4 regions of the Peribacillus sp. JNUCC41 genome follow, and region 1 is predicted to be linked to each of the others. Evidence: predicted binding sites of a transcription regulator. Region 1 holds the regulator's gene; each other region holds the start of a gene.
The links. The regulator LexA, encoded in region 1, represses DNA repair genes until DNA is damaged. The targets are predictions, from matches to a motif close to CGAACATATGTTCG.
Positions count from the first base shown of each region.

Region 2: the regulator LexA is predicted to act here: its motif matches at 2,051-2,064, upstream of uvrB (excinuclease ABC subunit UvrB).
Region 3: the regulator LexA is predicted to act here: its motif matches at 2,334-2,347, upstream of JNUCC41_RS25500 (Y-family DNA polymerase).
Region 4: the regulator LexA is predicted to act here: its motif matches at 1,142-1,155, upstream of addB (helicase-exonuclease AddAB subunit AddB).

Region 1 covers NZ_CP062163.1:3,897,533-3,900,968, reverse strand. Annotated here, with positions in the region: gene JNUCC41_RS19050 (DUF896 domain-containing protein) at 201-434, opposite strand; gene JNUCC41_RS19045 (YneB family resolvase-like protein) at 500-1,156, opposite strand; gene yneA (cell division suppressor protein YneA) at 1,176-1,487, opposite strand; gene lexA (transcriptional repressor LexA) at 1,643-2,266, shown strand; partial or broken gene JNUCC41_RS27380 (glucosaminidase domain-containing protein) at 2,648-2,803, opposite strand; gene JNUCC41_RS19025 (hypothetical protein) at 3,179-3,436, shown strand, end outside.
Region 2 covers NZ_CP062163.1:1,500,233-1,503,668, reverse strand. Annotated here, with positions in the region: gene JNUCC41_RS07520 (catalase) at 1-1,558, shown strand, start outside; gene JNUCC41_RS07515 (CsbA family protein) at 1,747-1,977, shown strand; gene uvrB (excinuclease ABC subunit UvrB) at 2,196-3,436, shown strand, end outside.
Region 3 covers NZ_CP062163.1:5,282,496-5,285,931, forward strand. Annotated here, with positions in the region: gene JNUCC41_RS25485 (alpha/beta hydrolase) at 1-89, shown strand, start outside; gene JNUCC41_RS25490 (iron-sulfur cluster biosynthesis family protein) at 126-452, opposite strand; gene JNUCC41_RS25495 (YolD-like family protein) at 659-991, opposite strand; gene JNUCC41_RS25500 (Y-family DNA polymerase) at 1,020-2,279, opposite strand; gene JNUCC41_RS25505 (C40 family peptidase) at 2,691-3,350, shown strand; gene JNUCC41_RS25510 (DUF3221 domain-containing protein) at 3,431-3,436, opposite strand, start outside.
Region 4 covers NZ_CP062163.1:3,038,730-3,042,165, forward strand. Annotated here, with positions in the region: gene JNUCC41_RS14785 (TVP38/TMEM64 family protein) at 1-496, shown strand, start outside; gene lepB (signal peptidase I) at 530-1,093, shown strand; gene addB (helicase-exonuclease AddAB subunit AddB) at 1,284-3,436, shown strand, end outside.

The DNA of each region.
Region 1 (3,436 bases):
TTATATTATAGTGACAAGCTTAATATCACAACTAAAATCACTATTTACTGCCTCAATATTACAATTTTCTAGAAATAAGAGAAGCCCCCTATTTAGATTAAACTAAATAGGAGAATACATACATGAATGCACTCTCTTTTTACTCCTAAATGCTAATAGAATCTTCAAATGGATGTTCCATCAGAAGAATCCAAGCATTATTAATGTAAGTTTCTTTTTTCTTTTATATTTTTTATCTTTTGAGGAGTTACGTCATTACCTTCTGGATCGACGACTTTCACATGCTCCAACGTATTGGTCATGGACTTTCTGAATGTTTCCAAATACTCACTTCTCAATTGGGTTTGCTCTTTCGCCTCAACTTCCGTCAAACCTTCAGCCTTTGCCTTTTTAGAAAGTTCATTAATACGGGCTAATTTTTCTTTTGATAACATAATTTCGCTCCTTCATAATCTGCGGATATTGTCATGGTATTAAAAAAATAGCGAAATTACAAGTTCTATGATTGACTTTCCAGTGTATTCAATTGATGTTCGAGAAAACGCCTGTTCACTGTAGCCTTAGATACATTGTATCCAAAGCCCCTCAAAGTTGCTGCGATCTCTGCAAATGTCAATCCATTGGCCCGAAGTTTAATAATTTCTTCTATAGGAATCTCCTTACGGTCCCTTCCGGTGGAATTCCTTTGATTCTGAAGATTTTTTTGAGGACGATACCCTTTTTCAACGGCCCTTATCATCCCGCGCTTTATTTTTAGATTATGTAGTTTCCTTTGATATTCTTCTACAATTCCGACAATCTGGATGACCATCGCATCCGAATCCGATAGCTCAAGTTCGCCATCGTGTGAGAGCGTATAAATTTTCACATCTTCTTTAAGGATGACATGGAAAAGGGCTATTTTGGCATTCCCTCTTCCCAGCCTCGTTTCGTCCTGGATTAATAGTACTTCAGCTTCTTTGGTTTTAAATAGTTCGAGCATGTCAAAAATGCCATCCCTATTCAACTCATAACCACTAGCCTGTTCTTTTATTATGGAAATGACTTCAACATCCATCTTTTCTGCCAATTTGACTAATTCATCTTCCTGCCTTGCCAATGATGTTTCCTGTGACTCTTTTTCTGTGCTGACCCTACAATAGATTACCGCTTTCATAATACCCTACCTTCACTGCTTACTGCTCACTGGCCAAATTCTGGACAAGTTCTTCCCCTTTAACCGGTATGACGATGACTTGACCAGGTTTAATCGAATCCGCCCTTACTCCATTATGCTCTTCTATCCAACCAATGAATTCTTTTTTTGTCAAATTTGCTTCTTCATATTCTTCGGCAATTCCCCATAGGGTGTCACCTTCACCTACTTCTATAGAAAGGAAATCATTTTTTTGATCATTGTTCAATGTACAAGAGAATAAAATTGAAAAGATAAATACTGATCCCGCTAATAGAATCGTATAAATATAATTTTTGTATAATTTTTTCATAAATATCCCTCCAAAGCGAATGTTCGTTCGTATGTTATGACCAAATTATAATACGAACGTTTGTTTCAGTCAACAACAAAATTCGAACTTATGTTTGTATAGAGTTGGGGGCCATGCTATAATATAGCAAAGAACATTGGGGAAGAGGTGCACTAATGACTAAACTATCAAAACGGCAGCAAGATATTCTTGATTTCATTAAAGAAGAGGTTCGCCAAAAAGGGTATCCACCTTCCGTACGGGAGATTGGCGAAGCAGTGGGACTTGCATCAAGTTCAACAGTACACGGACATTTATCCCGCCTGGAAAGTAAAGGCCTGATCAGACGTGACCCAACCAAGCCAAGGGCCATTGAAATAATGAATTCGGAGGAAGCGAACAATATTCCAAAAGCCAATGTCGTGAACGTTCCGTTACTTGGAAAAGTAACAGCGGGCATGCCTATAACGGCAATCGAGAACATAGAAGAATACTTTCCGCTTCCCGAAAGCATGGTTCCGCATGATGACCATGTATTCATGCTGGAAATCATGGGTGAAAGTATGATCGAAGCTGGAATTCATGATGGAGACTATGTCATCGTGAAACAACAAAGCAATGCCAATAATGGAGATATCGTCGTGGCCATGACGGAAGATGATGAAGCCACTGTAAAACGATTCTTTAAGGAACCGGATTACATAAGGCTTCAGCCCGAGAACTCAAATATGGAACCAATTATTTTACGAGATGTTTCGATACTTGGAAAAGTAATAGGCTTATATAGACAAATACACTAAAAGCGCTAACCGCGCTTTTTTTGTTTGTTTAATTTATGTCCCGAATTCTCTCATTATGCATATGGAAGAGTAGGTTTTAATATATTTTTTAATAGAATCTATTTTCATGTGAATATTACATCTTTTGGAAAGAAGCTCATTCAAAAAAAGGAGAGTGTTGAAATACCGTTGCCAGTTAAAAATTCCATTTCATTCTTAATATTTGGTTCACTTTAGGTAAAGATCGCCCAATCCATTTCACTATTGAATCTGTACTTTTGTAGAACCATATGCTTTACAAGAGCAGAGATGAAATCCCTTTTTTTGACAATTACGACTTCCATTCCATGACGTCCCGTTTACGTATAGATTGGCAAGATCTCGAAGACTTTCTTCCCAAGATGGGTATTTCCTGAATTTGTTCCATACTTGAACGGGTACACCGGTGAGGTATTCGATTGTTTGGATAATGCCAGACTCGCCCTTAAAGTCACCTTTTGTACCGAATATATTTTTTCCTTGACTTGCTAATAAGCTTTTCCCATATCCACTCTCCAAGCAAGCTTGTGCAATAACAACAAAGGTAAAATATTAATTCCTTTTGAATTTTCTGGGCATAAGGAGCATTCTCCTTAATAAATGTTTCCTTGCTCATTAGATCTTCGCATTAATAGACGTTTTTTACTGTTTATCTTCATTATGTCGGCTCTTTCCGAGTTGTTTTAAACCATTCCCGCGGCCAACCAGAAAAAGCCGTCAATCCATATAATTATATGGATTGACGGCTTTAAAATTAAACTCTGAAAATCTTCAAAACCTGGTTGCATAACCTTTTATATATTAGTTTTAAATATGAATTTTTTTATTATAGTATAAAGCCTTGATAAAAAGTAAAAATTAATTTTGAAAACTTCTATTTAAGGTGGTGAAATTATGGACTTCCCAACCATCCATACAAACTTTTGGGATGCAGTAATAGCCATTCCTATCATCATGATTCTTACTCAACTAATTAAGGTCATGTTTCATATTCGCCCAAAATTCATCCCTACCATCGCTTTGGGTCTTGGCTTGTTCATTTCCATTTTCATCAGTCATCGTCATCACTTGGTTGCAGGGATTTTCATGGGCTGGTTTTATGGCTATGCCAGCATTGGCAATTATGCTGCACTTAAAACAGGTATTTTGTCT
Region 2 (3,436 bases), 2.4 Mb from region 1:
ACCAAATGATGAATCGAAAGAAACATTAACGAACAGGCAAGGGCACCCGGTAACGAATAACCAGAGTCTTAGAACTGTGGGAAACAGAGGACCTAGTACACTTGAGAACTATGATTTCCTGGAAAAGATCAGCCACTTCGATAGGGAGCGTATCCCTGAACGGGTGGTGCACGCCCGTGGTGCAGGTGCACATGGTTATTTTGTTCCGACCGGTAAAGCGGGGGACGAGCCTATTTCAAAATATACGAGAGCGAAGGTTTTTCAGGAAGAAGGTAAAAAAACCCCGGTATTCGTGAGATTTTCATCTGTTATTCATGGAGGGACGTCCCCGGAAACGTTACGTGATCCCAGGGGATTTGCCGTTAAATTTTATACGGAGGATGGAAACTGGGATCTTGTAGGCAATAACCTGAAAATTTTCTTTATCCGTGATGCCATGAAATTCCCGGATTTGATTCATGCCTTCAAACCCGATCCGGTCACGAACATTCAGGACGGCAGGAGGATTTTCGATTTTTGCTCGAGCTCACCTGAAACATTCCATATGATTACCTTTGTGTTCTCCCCATGGGGCATTCCAGCTAACTACCGCATGATGCAAGGGTCAGGGGTCAATACTTATAAATGGGTGAATGAGGAAGGGAAAGCGGTGCTTGTCAAGTATCATTGGGAACCGAAACAAGGGATCAAGAACCTGACACAGCAAGAGGCAAATGAAATTCAAGCTACGAATTTCAATCATGCCACACAGGATCTATATGAAGCGATTGAACGCGGGGACTATCCTGAATGGGATCTCAACGTACAGATCATGAGTGATGATGATCATCCTGAGTTGGATTTTGATCCGCTGGATGATACGAAAATCTGGCCGAAAGATGAGTTCCCATGGCTCCATGTCGGTACGATGGTTTTGAATAAAAACCCTGAAGACTATTTCACTGAGGTCGAACAGGCTGCTTTCGGCACCGGTGTCCTAGTGGATGGACTGGACTTTTCTGATGACAAGATGTTACAGGGCCGTACATTCTCTTATTCCGATACACAGCGTCACCGTGTTGGTGCTAATTATCTGCAATTGCCGATTAATGCGCCAAAGAAACCAACTGCCACGAATCAGACTGGCGGACAGATGCAATATGAAGTTGGCAGAGGCAGCCAAAGCCCCCACATCAACTACGAACCATCAACTGTCGGCGGCTTGAAGGAAGCCAAGCAGACGGGCAAGGAGTATACACCTATGGTGGAAGGGAAACTTGTTCGTGAGACAATCGATCGCCAAAACAATACGAAACAGGCTGGTGAAACATTCCGTGAATTCGAGGATTGGGAAAAAGACGATTTAATTTCCAATTTAGTGGCGGCATTGGCTCCTGCCGACAATCGCATTCAGGAAAAAATGATAGCTCTTGCCGAAGAGGCCGATGAAGAGTATGGCCGCAGATTGAAAGAGGGACTGGCACGGGCTTCTGAACATACAAACTCTTCAAAACCTCTGGGCGGGACGGATAACCCTGAGGACGCCGTTAGAAAAGGACATGAAGCGGATCCATATTGATTGTGCTGAAAAGAAGCAAACTTCCCTTTTAAGGGGTTTGCCTCTTTTTTTTATGGGCATAATTGGAGGATGTATGGAATGCTCTTCTGATGATGCTTGAAAATCAAGTAGGAAATTGATTGGCAAAAAACTTGATAATCATTTAAACTGAAACTACTCTATTTTTCTCTTATAAAGGAGATGAAAAAATGATTAAACTTCTTTCTGCCCTTTTCCTTCCTTGTCTACTTGTCATGCTATTTTCAAGAGTCACCTATAACAATGTTGTGGGTCTTGTTTTAACTGTTGCCTTGATTACAGCTTCCGCATATAAAGGTTATACGCATACAAACTTATTGATCATCGTGGATGCCTTATCCCTGACAGTGGGATTTTGGTTATCAAAAAGAATGATGAAACGTACATCCAAGAGCGCCTGACACTAAAGGTGCTTTTTTTGTACTCAAACATGTCATTCCCCTCAACACATCATGAAGTCCATAAAACAAAAATAGAATGGATGTTCGCTTATTGCTGGTTTGTTTTAAGGCTAATGTGGTAGAATGTGTATATATGCTTTATTAAACCAGAATAAATAGAAGGGATATAGGCATGTCCCGTTTTCATATAAAAATATTTCAATAGGAGGCTATGCTTGGTGAAGGATAAGTTTGAGTTAGTCTCAAAATACTCTCCTCAAGGAGATCAACCGGCAGCGATTGAAATGCTGGTCGAAGGGATTAAGGAAGGCAAGGAAATGCAGACGTTATTGGGGGCGACGGGGACAGGGAAAACGTTCACCGTTTCCAATGTGATTCAAAAAATCAATAAACCGACTCTTGTCATTGCCCACAATAAAACGTTGGCAGGGCAGCTTTACAGTGAGTTCAAAGAGTTCTTCCCTAATAATGCCGTTGAATACTTCGTTAGCTATTATGATTACTACCAGCCAGAGGCTTATGTTCCATCCACGGATACATTCATCGAAAAAGATGCAAGCATCAATGATGAAATCGATAAACTGCGTCACTCGGCAACCTCATCTTTGTTCGAAAGGAAAGATGTCATCATCATTGCCAGCGTTTCGTGCATATATGGACTCGGTTCCCCTGAAGAGTACCGGGAGATGGTCGTTTCCCTCCGGACAGGCATGGAAATAGACCGGAATGCCTTGCTGCACAGACTCGTGGATATTCAATATGAGAGGAATGATATTGCTTTCCAACGGGGGACCTTCCGCGTTCGCGGCGACGTGGTCGAAATTTTCCCGGCTTCACGTGATGAACATTGCGTACGGGTCGAGTTTTTCGGAGATGAGATTGACCGCATCCGTGAAGTTGATGCCCTGACTGGTGAAATTACTGGTGAACGGGAACATATCGCCATTTTCCCGGCTTCCCACTTCGTAACCCGCGAAGAGAAAATGCGGATAGCCATTCAAAATATCGAAACGGAACTGGAAGAGCGATTGAAGGAATTAAGGGAAGATGAAAAACTCCTTGAAGCACAGCGCTTGGAGCAGCGGACCCGTTATGATTTGGAAATGATGCGGGAAATGGGCTTTTGTTCAGGGATCGAGAACTATTCCCGCCATTTAACCCTTCGTCCCCCAGGTGCGACACCATACACTTTAATGGATTACTTTCCAGAGGACTTCCTATTGGTCGTGGATGAATCACACGTAACCCTTTCACAAGTCCGCGGAATGTTCAATGGAGATCAGGCGCGGAAGCAAGTGCTCGTCGATCATGGCTTCCGTCTGCCTTCTGCAAAAGATAACCGCCCGCTAAGATTTGAGGAATTTGAAAAAAAGGTACATCAATCCATATTCGTTTCGGCAACTCCGGGACCATATGAACTCGAACATACGCCAGAAATGGTTCAGCAGATCATCCGTCC
Region 3 (3,436 bases), 1.4 Mb from region 1:
TCGCTAAAAAAGGGGCCCACGCTCAATCTTACAATGAAAATCCAAGAGAATATGAAGATCAAATCGATCAGTTTCTAAAACTTGTCTGAGAAGAAAAGAGAGGGAATCAAGATTCCCTCCTTGCTTCATTTAGATTTTATAAAAAAGCTCATCCTCGGATTTAAGATTTGATTCGGACTTTTTAATTGAAAGCTGTTCGCTTCCGGAACAAAGTCTATTTTCATGACTTCATCAAGGAAAATCATTTTTGATTTCTCCACATATAGAGGAATCCCGTTTGTTTCCACTTTTTCGGTACCTTCTTCAGGTTCGTTGACCCACCATAGCGCGGTCACACCACTTACCACGCAGCCACAGCCATCAGTATCATATTTCAACTGTAAATATCCTTCTTGTTCCTGTACCTTATCGACTATTTTCTCAGCCGCTGTTTCCGTCCATTCAATATACATGATTGCACGCCTCCCGATGTCTTTCCTTTCCCCCATTATAAACGATAAAAACGCTTCTGTTAAAGAAACTGCCTGCTTCCTTTTACAAGATCAGCCACACGAACACCGTGCTAGCAAATGCCGATTCTCTTACGCATCGTAATCCCTTTCATCACGATGCCGTTTCGAAAATGAAAGGCTGTCCCTTGGAACAGCCTTTCCGCTCATCATTCCGTTATCCTTACATCCGCTATATCGGAAAGCCTGATATAGTGAACCTGCTGAAACCGATCAACGATATGAAGTTTTTGGGTGGGTTCATTATAATAATGGATCCTGCCGATTAACAGCTGATACCGGTTTCCTTCATAATGTGCAATCGTAACATCCTTTCTTTCCTCCATCGCTTCCCCCATTACAGCATTCATTTCTTCCAATTGCTGCTCATCCAAGATGCGCTTCGTTTCATAGCCATCCTCCACCACCCAATCCCGCAGCATCTTCACATGCTCCGGTAACATCATCGATGTCCATTTGATACGGCCGCGATCACGAATCATTCTTTTCCCTCCCTTCAAAAAGTCACCCCTACGCCTTATGCCCACCAAGCAGCCTGCTTCGGTAAACGGCTGTACCCGCTTCCGTATACGAAACCGCACGCAATAACGATTTGGCTCCATATTTATGGCGAATTCGATCAACCGTGTAACTCAATTCCCGCTTCTTCCAGCGCGAAGCATCGAATAAAGTCAGCTGCATTTCGTTATCATCCACAATATTCGAGAGTCTGACCTCTATGCTCCGAACCGTTTTTTGCTTATAGTTCTCATGAAAAAGCTCCAGACAAACTTTATATAACTCCATCGTAATGTTGGTCGGCTCGCTAATCGAACGCGAACGATGGAAACCCCCGCCAAACTCATCCTTGCTGTAACCAATGCTTAGGCTCACCGTTCTTCCTGCCTTGCGATGGGTGCGTGCCCTTCTTCCAACTTCTTCGCAAATTTCCAGCATGACCTGCTTCACCTCATGCTCCTCCTTATAATCCCGCAGCAGGATTTGGCTTTTGCCGAAGCTTACCTGCCCTTCGATGATCGCTGCCCCCATATCGGATAAATCTATTCCCCACGCATGGTGGTAAAGCTGATTGCCCATAATCCCAAACTTCGCTTCAAGTAATTCAAGATCATAGTTGGCAAGCTGCCCAACCGTAAATATCCCCATTCCATGAAGGGTTTTTTCAACGCGCCTGCCGATCCCCCACATTTCACGAAGCGGGGAAATCGGCCAAAGTTTGCTTGGCACATCCTCATACTTCCATTCGGCAATCCCTTTATGTTTGGCATCCAAATCAAGGCAAAGTTTTGCCATAAGCATGTTCGGTCCAATTCCAATTGCACACGGGAGCTGTAATTCGCGTTCGATTTCATCCTTTATCTTTTCAGCTATCATCCGGGCATCTCCCCATAAAGAAGCGGCACCATCGACTTTCACAAAACTTTCGTCCACACTATATACGTGAATCGCTTCTTTGGGCACATAACGGTTGAACAAGCGGGTGATTTCCGTCGAAACCCTTAAATAGGTCGCCATTTTAGGTTCAACGACGACAATCCTCGGATCATTCGGGATCTCAAACATCCGCGACCCTGTCTTTATGCCAAATTCCTTCTTCATTTTTGGAGAAGCCGCGAGCACAATGCTTCCTGTCCTCTTCAAATCACCAACCACCGCCAGATAACAATCAAGCGGGTCCAGACCAAGCATGACTGCTGAACAGCTTGCATAAAAACTTTTCATATCGATACACATAATTGATTGTTTCGGCATCGTCCCATAATCCATCATTTCTTCACCCTAATAAGAATATACGTTCGCTTTTATTATATTCATAACTTTAACCGAATATACGTTCTTATTCAATGGAAGTTTTCATACAAATTTCTACTTTTTATTGTAATTTCCTTGAAAAATATAATCGACACTAAAAATGGATAAAATACCAAATTTAAACTCTGTATCCAAATTGTTTTTTTAAAAGAGAATCAATTAGTAGCTTGAATAATTTTCAATGAATCCATATACTCAGTTTTTTGAAATTCACACACCCTTTTCAATAGACTTTAGTCCGTTTATCATTTAGTCTTACTGCTCATTTTTTGTAATGAAACTGTAACCAAAATTATGTCTAATTGTCATAATGGTATTGTAGGATAATATTGTTAAGAATTATAGAGAGATAGAGAGGAAATGAAAATTATGAAGAAATGGATCGCTTCAGCTGCTGTTGCATCTGCCATGATGCTAACCCCACTGCAAGCCTCTGCAAATATTGGAGATCAAACCCTCAGACCCGGAATGACACATAGCGATGTCAAACAACTACAACAACTTTTAAAAACCAAAGGGTATTTCACATATACAGGTTCACTGACTACATATTACGGCACCTATTCTACATCTGCAGTAAAAAAATTCCAGAAAGCCAAAGGATTAACTGCCGATGGAATTGCCGGCCGGGGCACATTTAATGCGCTTGGTGTTTATAATGTCAATAATACAAGCCTGATAAGCTATGCAAAAACCTTAATCGGCAAACCTTACAAATGGGGCGGGACGACACCGACTGGATTCGACTGCTCAGGCTTCGTCTATTATGTATTCCAGAAATCGCAAGGAATTACCTTACCGCGTACAACATCATTACTCTATTCCAATACAGGTTTAAAAGTATCTTCACCAGCTAAGGGTGATCTTGTATTCTTTGATACTTCTTCTGGAAGAACAGGTGTATCCCATGTTGGAATCTATATCGGAAATGGTCAATTCATTAGTGCTACGTCTTCTAAAGGAGTAACCATCACGGATATGGATAATACTTATTGGAAACCAAAATATTTAGGTGCGAAAACTTTATAAAATCAGGACAAGAGCTCATCCTTGTGAGTGAAATCCAATAAAACAACCGGACAGATTCCAAGTGATTCAGTCCGGTTGTTTTATTT
Region 4 (3,436 bases), 860 kb from region 1:
GCCCTTTTTGCCTTTAGTGGTGTTCGTGCTAGCTAACGCAACGGCTTTTGGTCTCTGGTGGGGGTTTTTATTTTCTTGGATTGGGGCGGTAGCGGGCTCTTATTTGATCTTTTGGATTATTAGAAGATATGGTCAAATGAGATTTTTCCGATTTTTGCAAAAGCATAAACAGGTGCAGAGGTTGATGGTTTGGGTGGAAAGTCATGGATTCGGTCCTTTGTTCATATTGCTCTGCTTCCCTTTTACACCTTCAGCCATCGTTAATATCGTGGCAGGACTTTCAAAAGTCAGTCCCTTGCAATATGGACTTGCAGTAGTGGGAGGGAAAGCGGTGATGATCTTTACGATCAGCTTCGTAGGTTACGATCTAGTATCCTTAATTCATAAACCTGTGCGTACGATCATTATCGGGATCGTCATCTTTATCCTATGGTATGTGGGGAAAAGACTTGAAGTCCGATTAAATAAAAGCATGAAGAGGGAAGAAGGACAATAAATTAGTATATAAATGCAGTAGGGGTTGAACTAGATGGAAAAAACAAACAAGAATTCTTTATCCGATTGGATAAAACCAGCGATGATAGCTTTTGTTATTTACATCTTGATCCGTACATTTCTCTTTTCAAGCTATGATGTTGAAGGGAAGTCGATGCAGCCGACCCTAGAAGATGGAAATAAACTTGTCGTGAATAAAATCAATTACCATATTCATGATATCAACCGTTTTGACATTATTGTTTTTCATGCGAACTCACAAGAAGATTATGTTAAGCGAGTTATAGGGGTTGCAGGTGACCAAATTCGTTATAAAGATGATTGGCTATACGTAAATGGTGAGAAAGTGGATGAGCCTTATCTTCAGAAATTCAAGGAAGGTTTCCCGGGACAGGATTTTACGGGTGATTTTACATTAAAAGAATTGACGGATGTGACCAAAGTTCCCGAGGGCAAGCTTTTTGTCATGGGTGATAATCGTCTTGAAAGTGCTGACAGCCGTCACTTTGGTTATATACCGGTTGAAAATGTTGTCGGTAAAGTGGATGTTCGATATTGGCCGGTGAAAGAATTCAATTATAAATTTACAGGTGAATGATCGTGGAAGCCCAAAAATTATGTGGGCTTTTTCTTTTGGGGAAAAACGCGAACGTACGATTGGTGTTTTTTCAGGGGAAACGTTAAAATAATAGAAAGTAAATCTAATTGGAAACAGAAACCTAGTCATGTTTACTAAAGTATTTCTGGTATGATGGATCTAGATATTATGTTGTAAGGGGGAAAAAGAGATGTCACTCCGTTTTTTACTGGGAAGATCGGGTGCAGGGAAAACTTCGAATATATTGGACGAAATTCGCTCCAAATTGGCAGAAGATCCCGAAGGAAATCCAATTATCTACCTCGTTCCTGATCAGATGACGTTTCTATCTGAATATAAATTAATTAAAACACCAGGCCTTGCCGGAATGATCCGGACACAGGTTTTTAGTTTTAGCAGGCTTGCTTGGCGCGTTCTTCAGGAGACCGGGGGGATGAGCCGGCTGCATTTGGACAGCGTTGGCGTTAATATGTTGATACGGAAGATCATGGATGATAAAAAGGAAGAATTAAAGATGTTTCGTCGTTCTGCTGATAAGCAGGGGTTCATTGCACAGATGGAGCTAATGCTGGCTGAATTCAAGCAGTATTGCATCCAACCTGATGACATTCAAAACTATTTGGCCGAAACCTCACAGGCCGGCAGCGGCATTCAGGATAAACTGCATGATCTTGAATTGGTCTATCAGGCTTTTGAGGATGAAATGGTTAACAAATATTTGGACTCCGAGGACTACTTCACTTTACTGATCGAGAAAATGGCTGATTCTTCCTATATAAGGGAAGCGGATATTTATATCGATGGTTTTTATAGTTTGACTCCACAGGAATTATTGATTGTGGAAGAAATGATCAAGCTGTGCAGGAGTGTAACGATCTCGCTGACGTTAGATCAGCCCTATAGACATTACGCTCCGGATGATTTGCAGTTGTTCAGGCAAACGGGAAATCTATATCATCACCTTTATCAGGCTGGATTGAGGAATGGCATACCGATTTCAGAAGATCGGATCTTAGAAGGAACTGAAAGATTTGGAAAGAGCCAGGGACTGAATCATCTGGAAACTTACTTTGCCATTAGACCTGCCAAAGCGTTAGATCAGTCGCCTGATGTAACGATCGCCCAGGCAGTTAACCGCAGAGCCGAGATTGAAGGAGTTGCCAGGGACATCTTGTCGCTGGTCAGAAAGAAACAGCACCGTTTCAGTGATATTGCGATTTTAGTCCGGAATGGAGAAGCGTACGCAGATATTTTACAGACCGTTTTTCGGGATTATCAAATTCCCTTGTTCGTCGATTCCAAACGGACGATGCTGAATCATCCTCTGATTGAGCTGATTCGTTCCACTTTGGAGATCATCAATGGCTATTGGCGTTATGAGCCGGTATTTCGTGCGATCAAGACGGAGCTTCTATTTCCGCTGCAAAATAACCACGATAGAATGCGCGAACAGGTAGATAAGCTGGAAAACTATGTGCTGGCCCGTGGCATTAAAGGAAGCAGGTGGACGTCCAAAGAACGTTGGACCTACCGGCGCTTCCGCGGACTGGAACTCGAGGACCGGAATCAAACAGATAAGGAAATGCAGCTTGAACAAGAGTTGAATGAGCTGAAGCAATTATTTACCGAGCCTATCTTGAAGCTCTCTAAACGTGTTAAAAAGGCTGTTAATGGCAGGGAATTGTGTGAAGCCCTTTATCTATATCTTGAAGAATTGCATGTACCGGAAAAATTGGAAAAGCTGAAACAAGAGGCAGAAGAAGCAGGTGATCTGGTATCGGCAAGAGAGCATGAGCAAACATGGAATGCAGTTGTCGACCTATTGGACCAATTCGTTGAACTGCTGAGCGGGGAAGAGCTTTCCCTGAAACAATTTGCAGTTATCATTGAAGCTGGTCTGGAGTCTCTTGAATTTTCTTTGGTACCGCCGGCAATTGACCAAGTATTGGTCGCTAATCTAGATTTATCCCGCCTGGATGATGTGAAGACAGCTTTTGTTATCGGCCTGAACGAAGGGGTTCTGCCAGGAAAAGCTGTATCTGATGGGATATTTTCAGATAGTGATCGTGAGGTGCTGCTGGCTGGTGGACTTGATGTTGCCCCAAGTTCAAAAGTGCGCCTGCTTGATGAGGAGTTTACAGCGTACAAAGCATTTACTACGCCTGCAGAGACCCTTTATTTATCATATCCGCTTGCCGATGAGGAAGGGAAGGCACTTTTACCCTCATCCTATTTGAAACGGGTAAGGGACGTATTGCCCAACGTGTCCGATGTGTATTATATGAACGATCCGTCCGATCTCCCTGCTGAGGAACAGGTGAAATATGCTGCAAATCATGATGT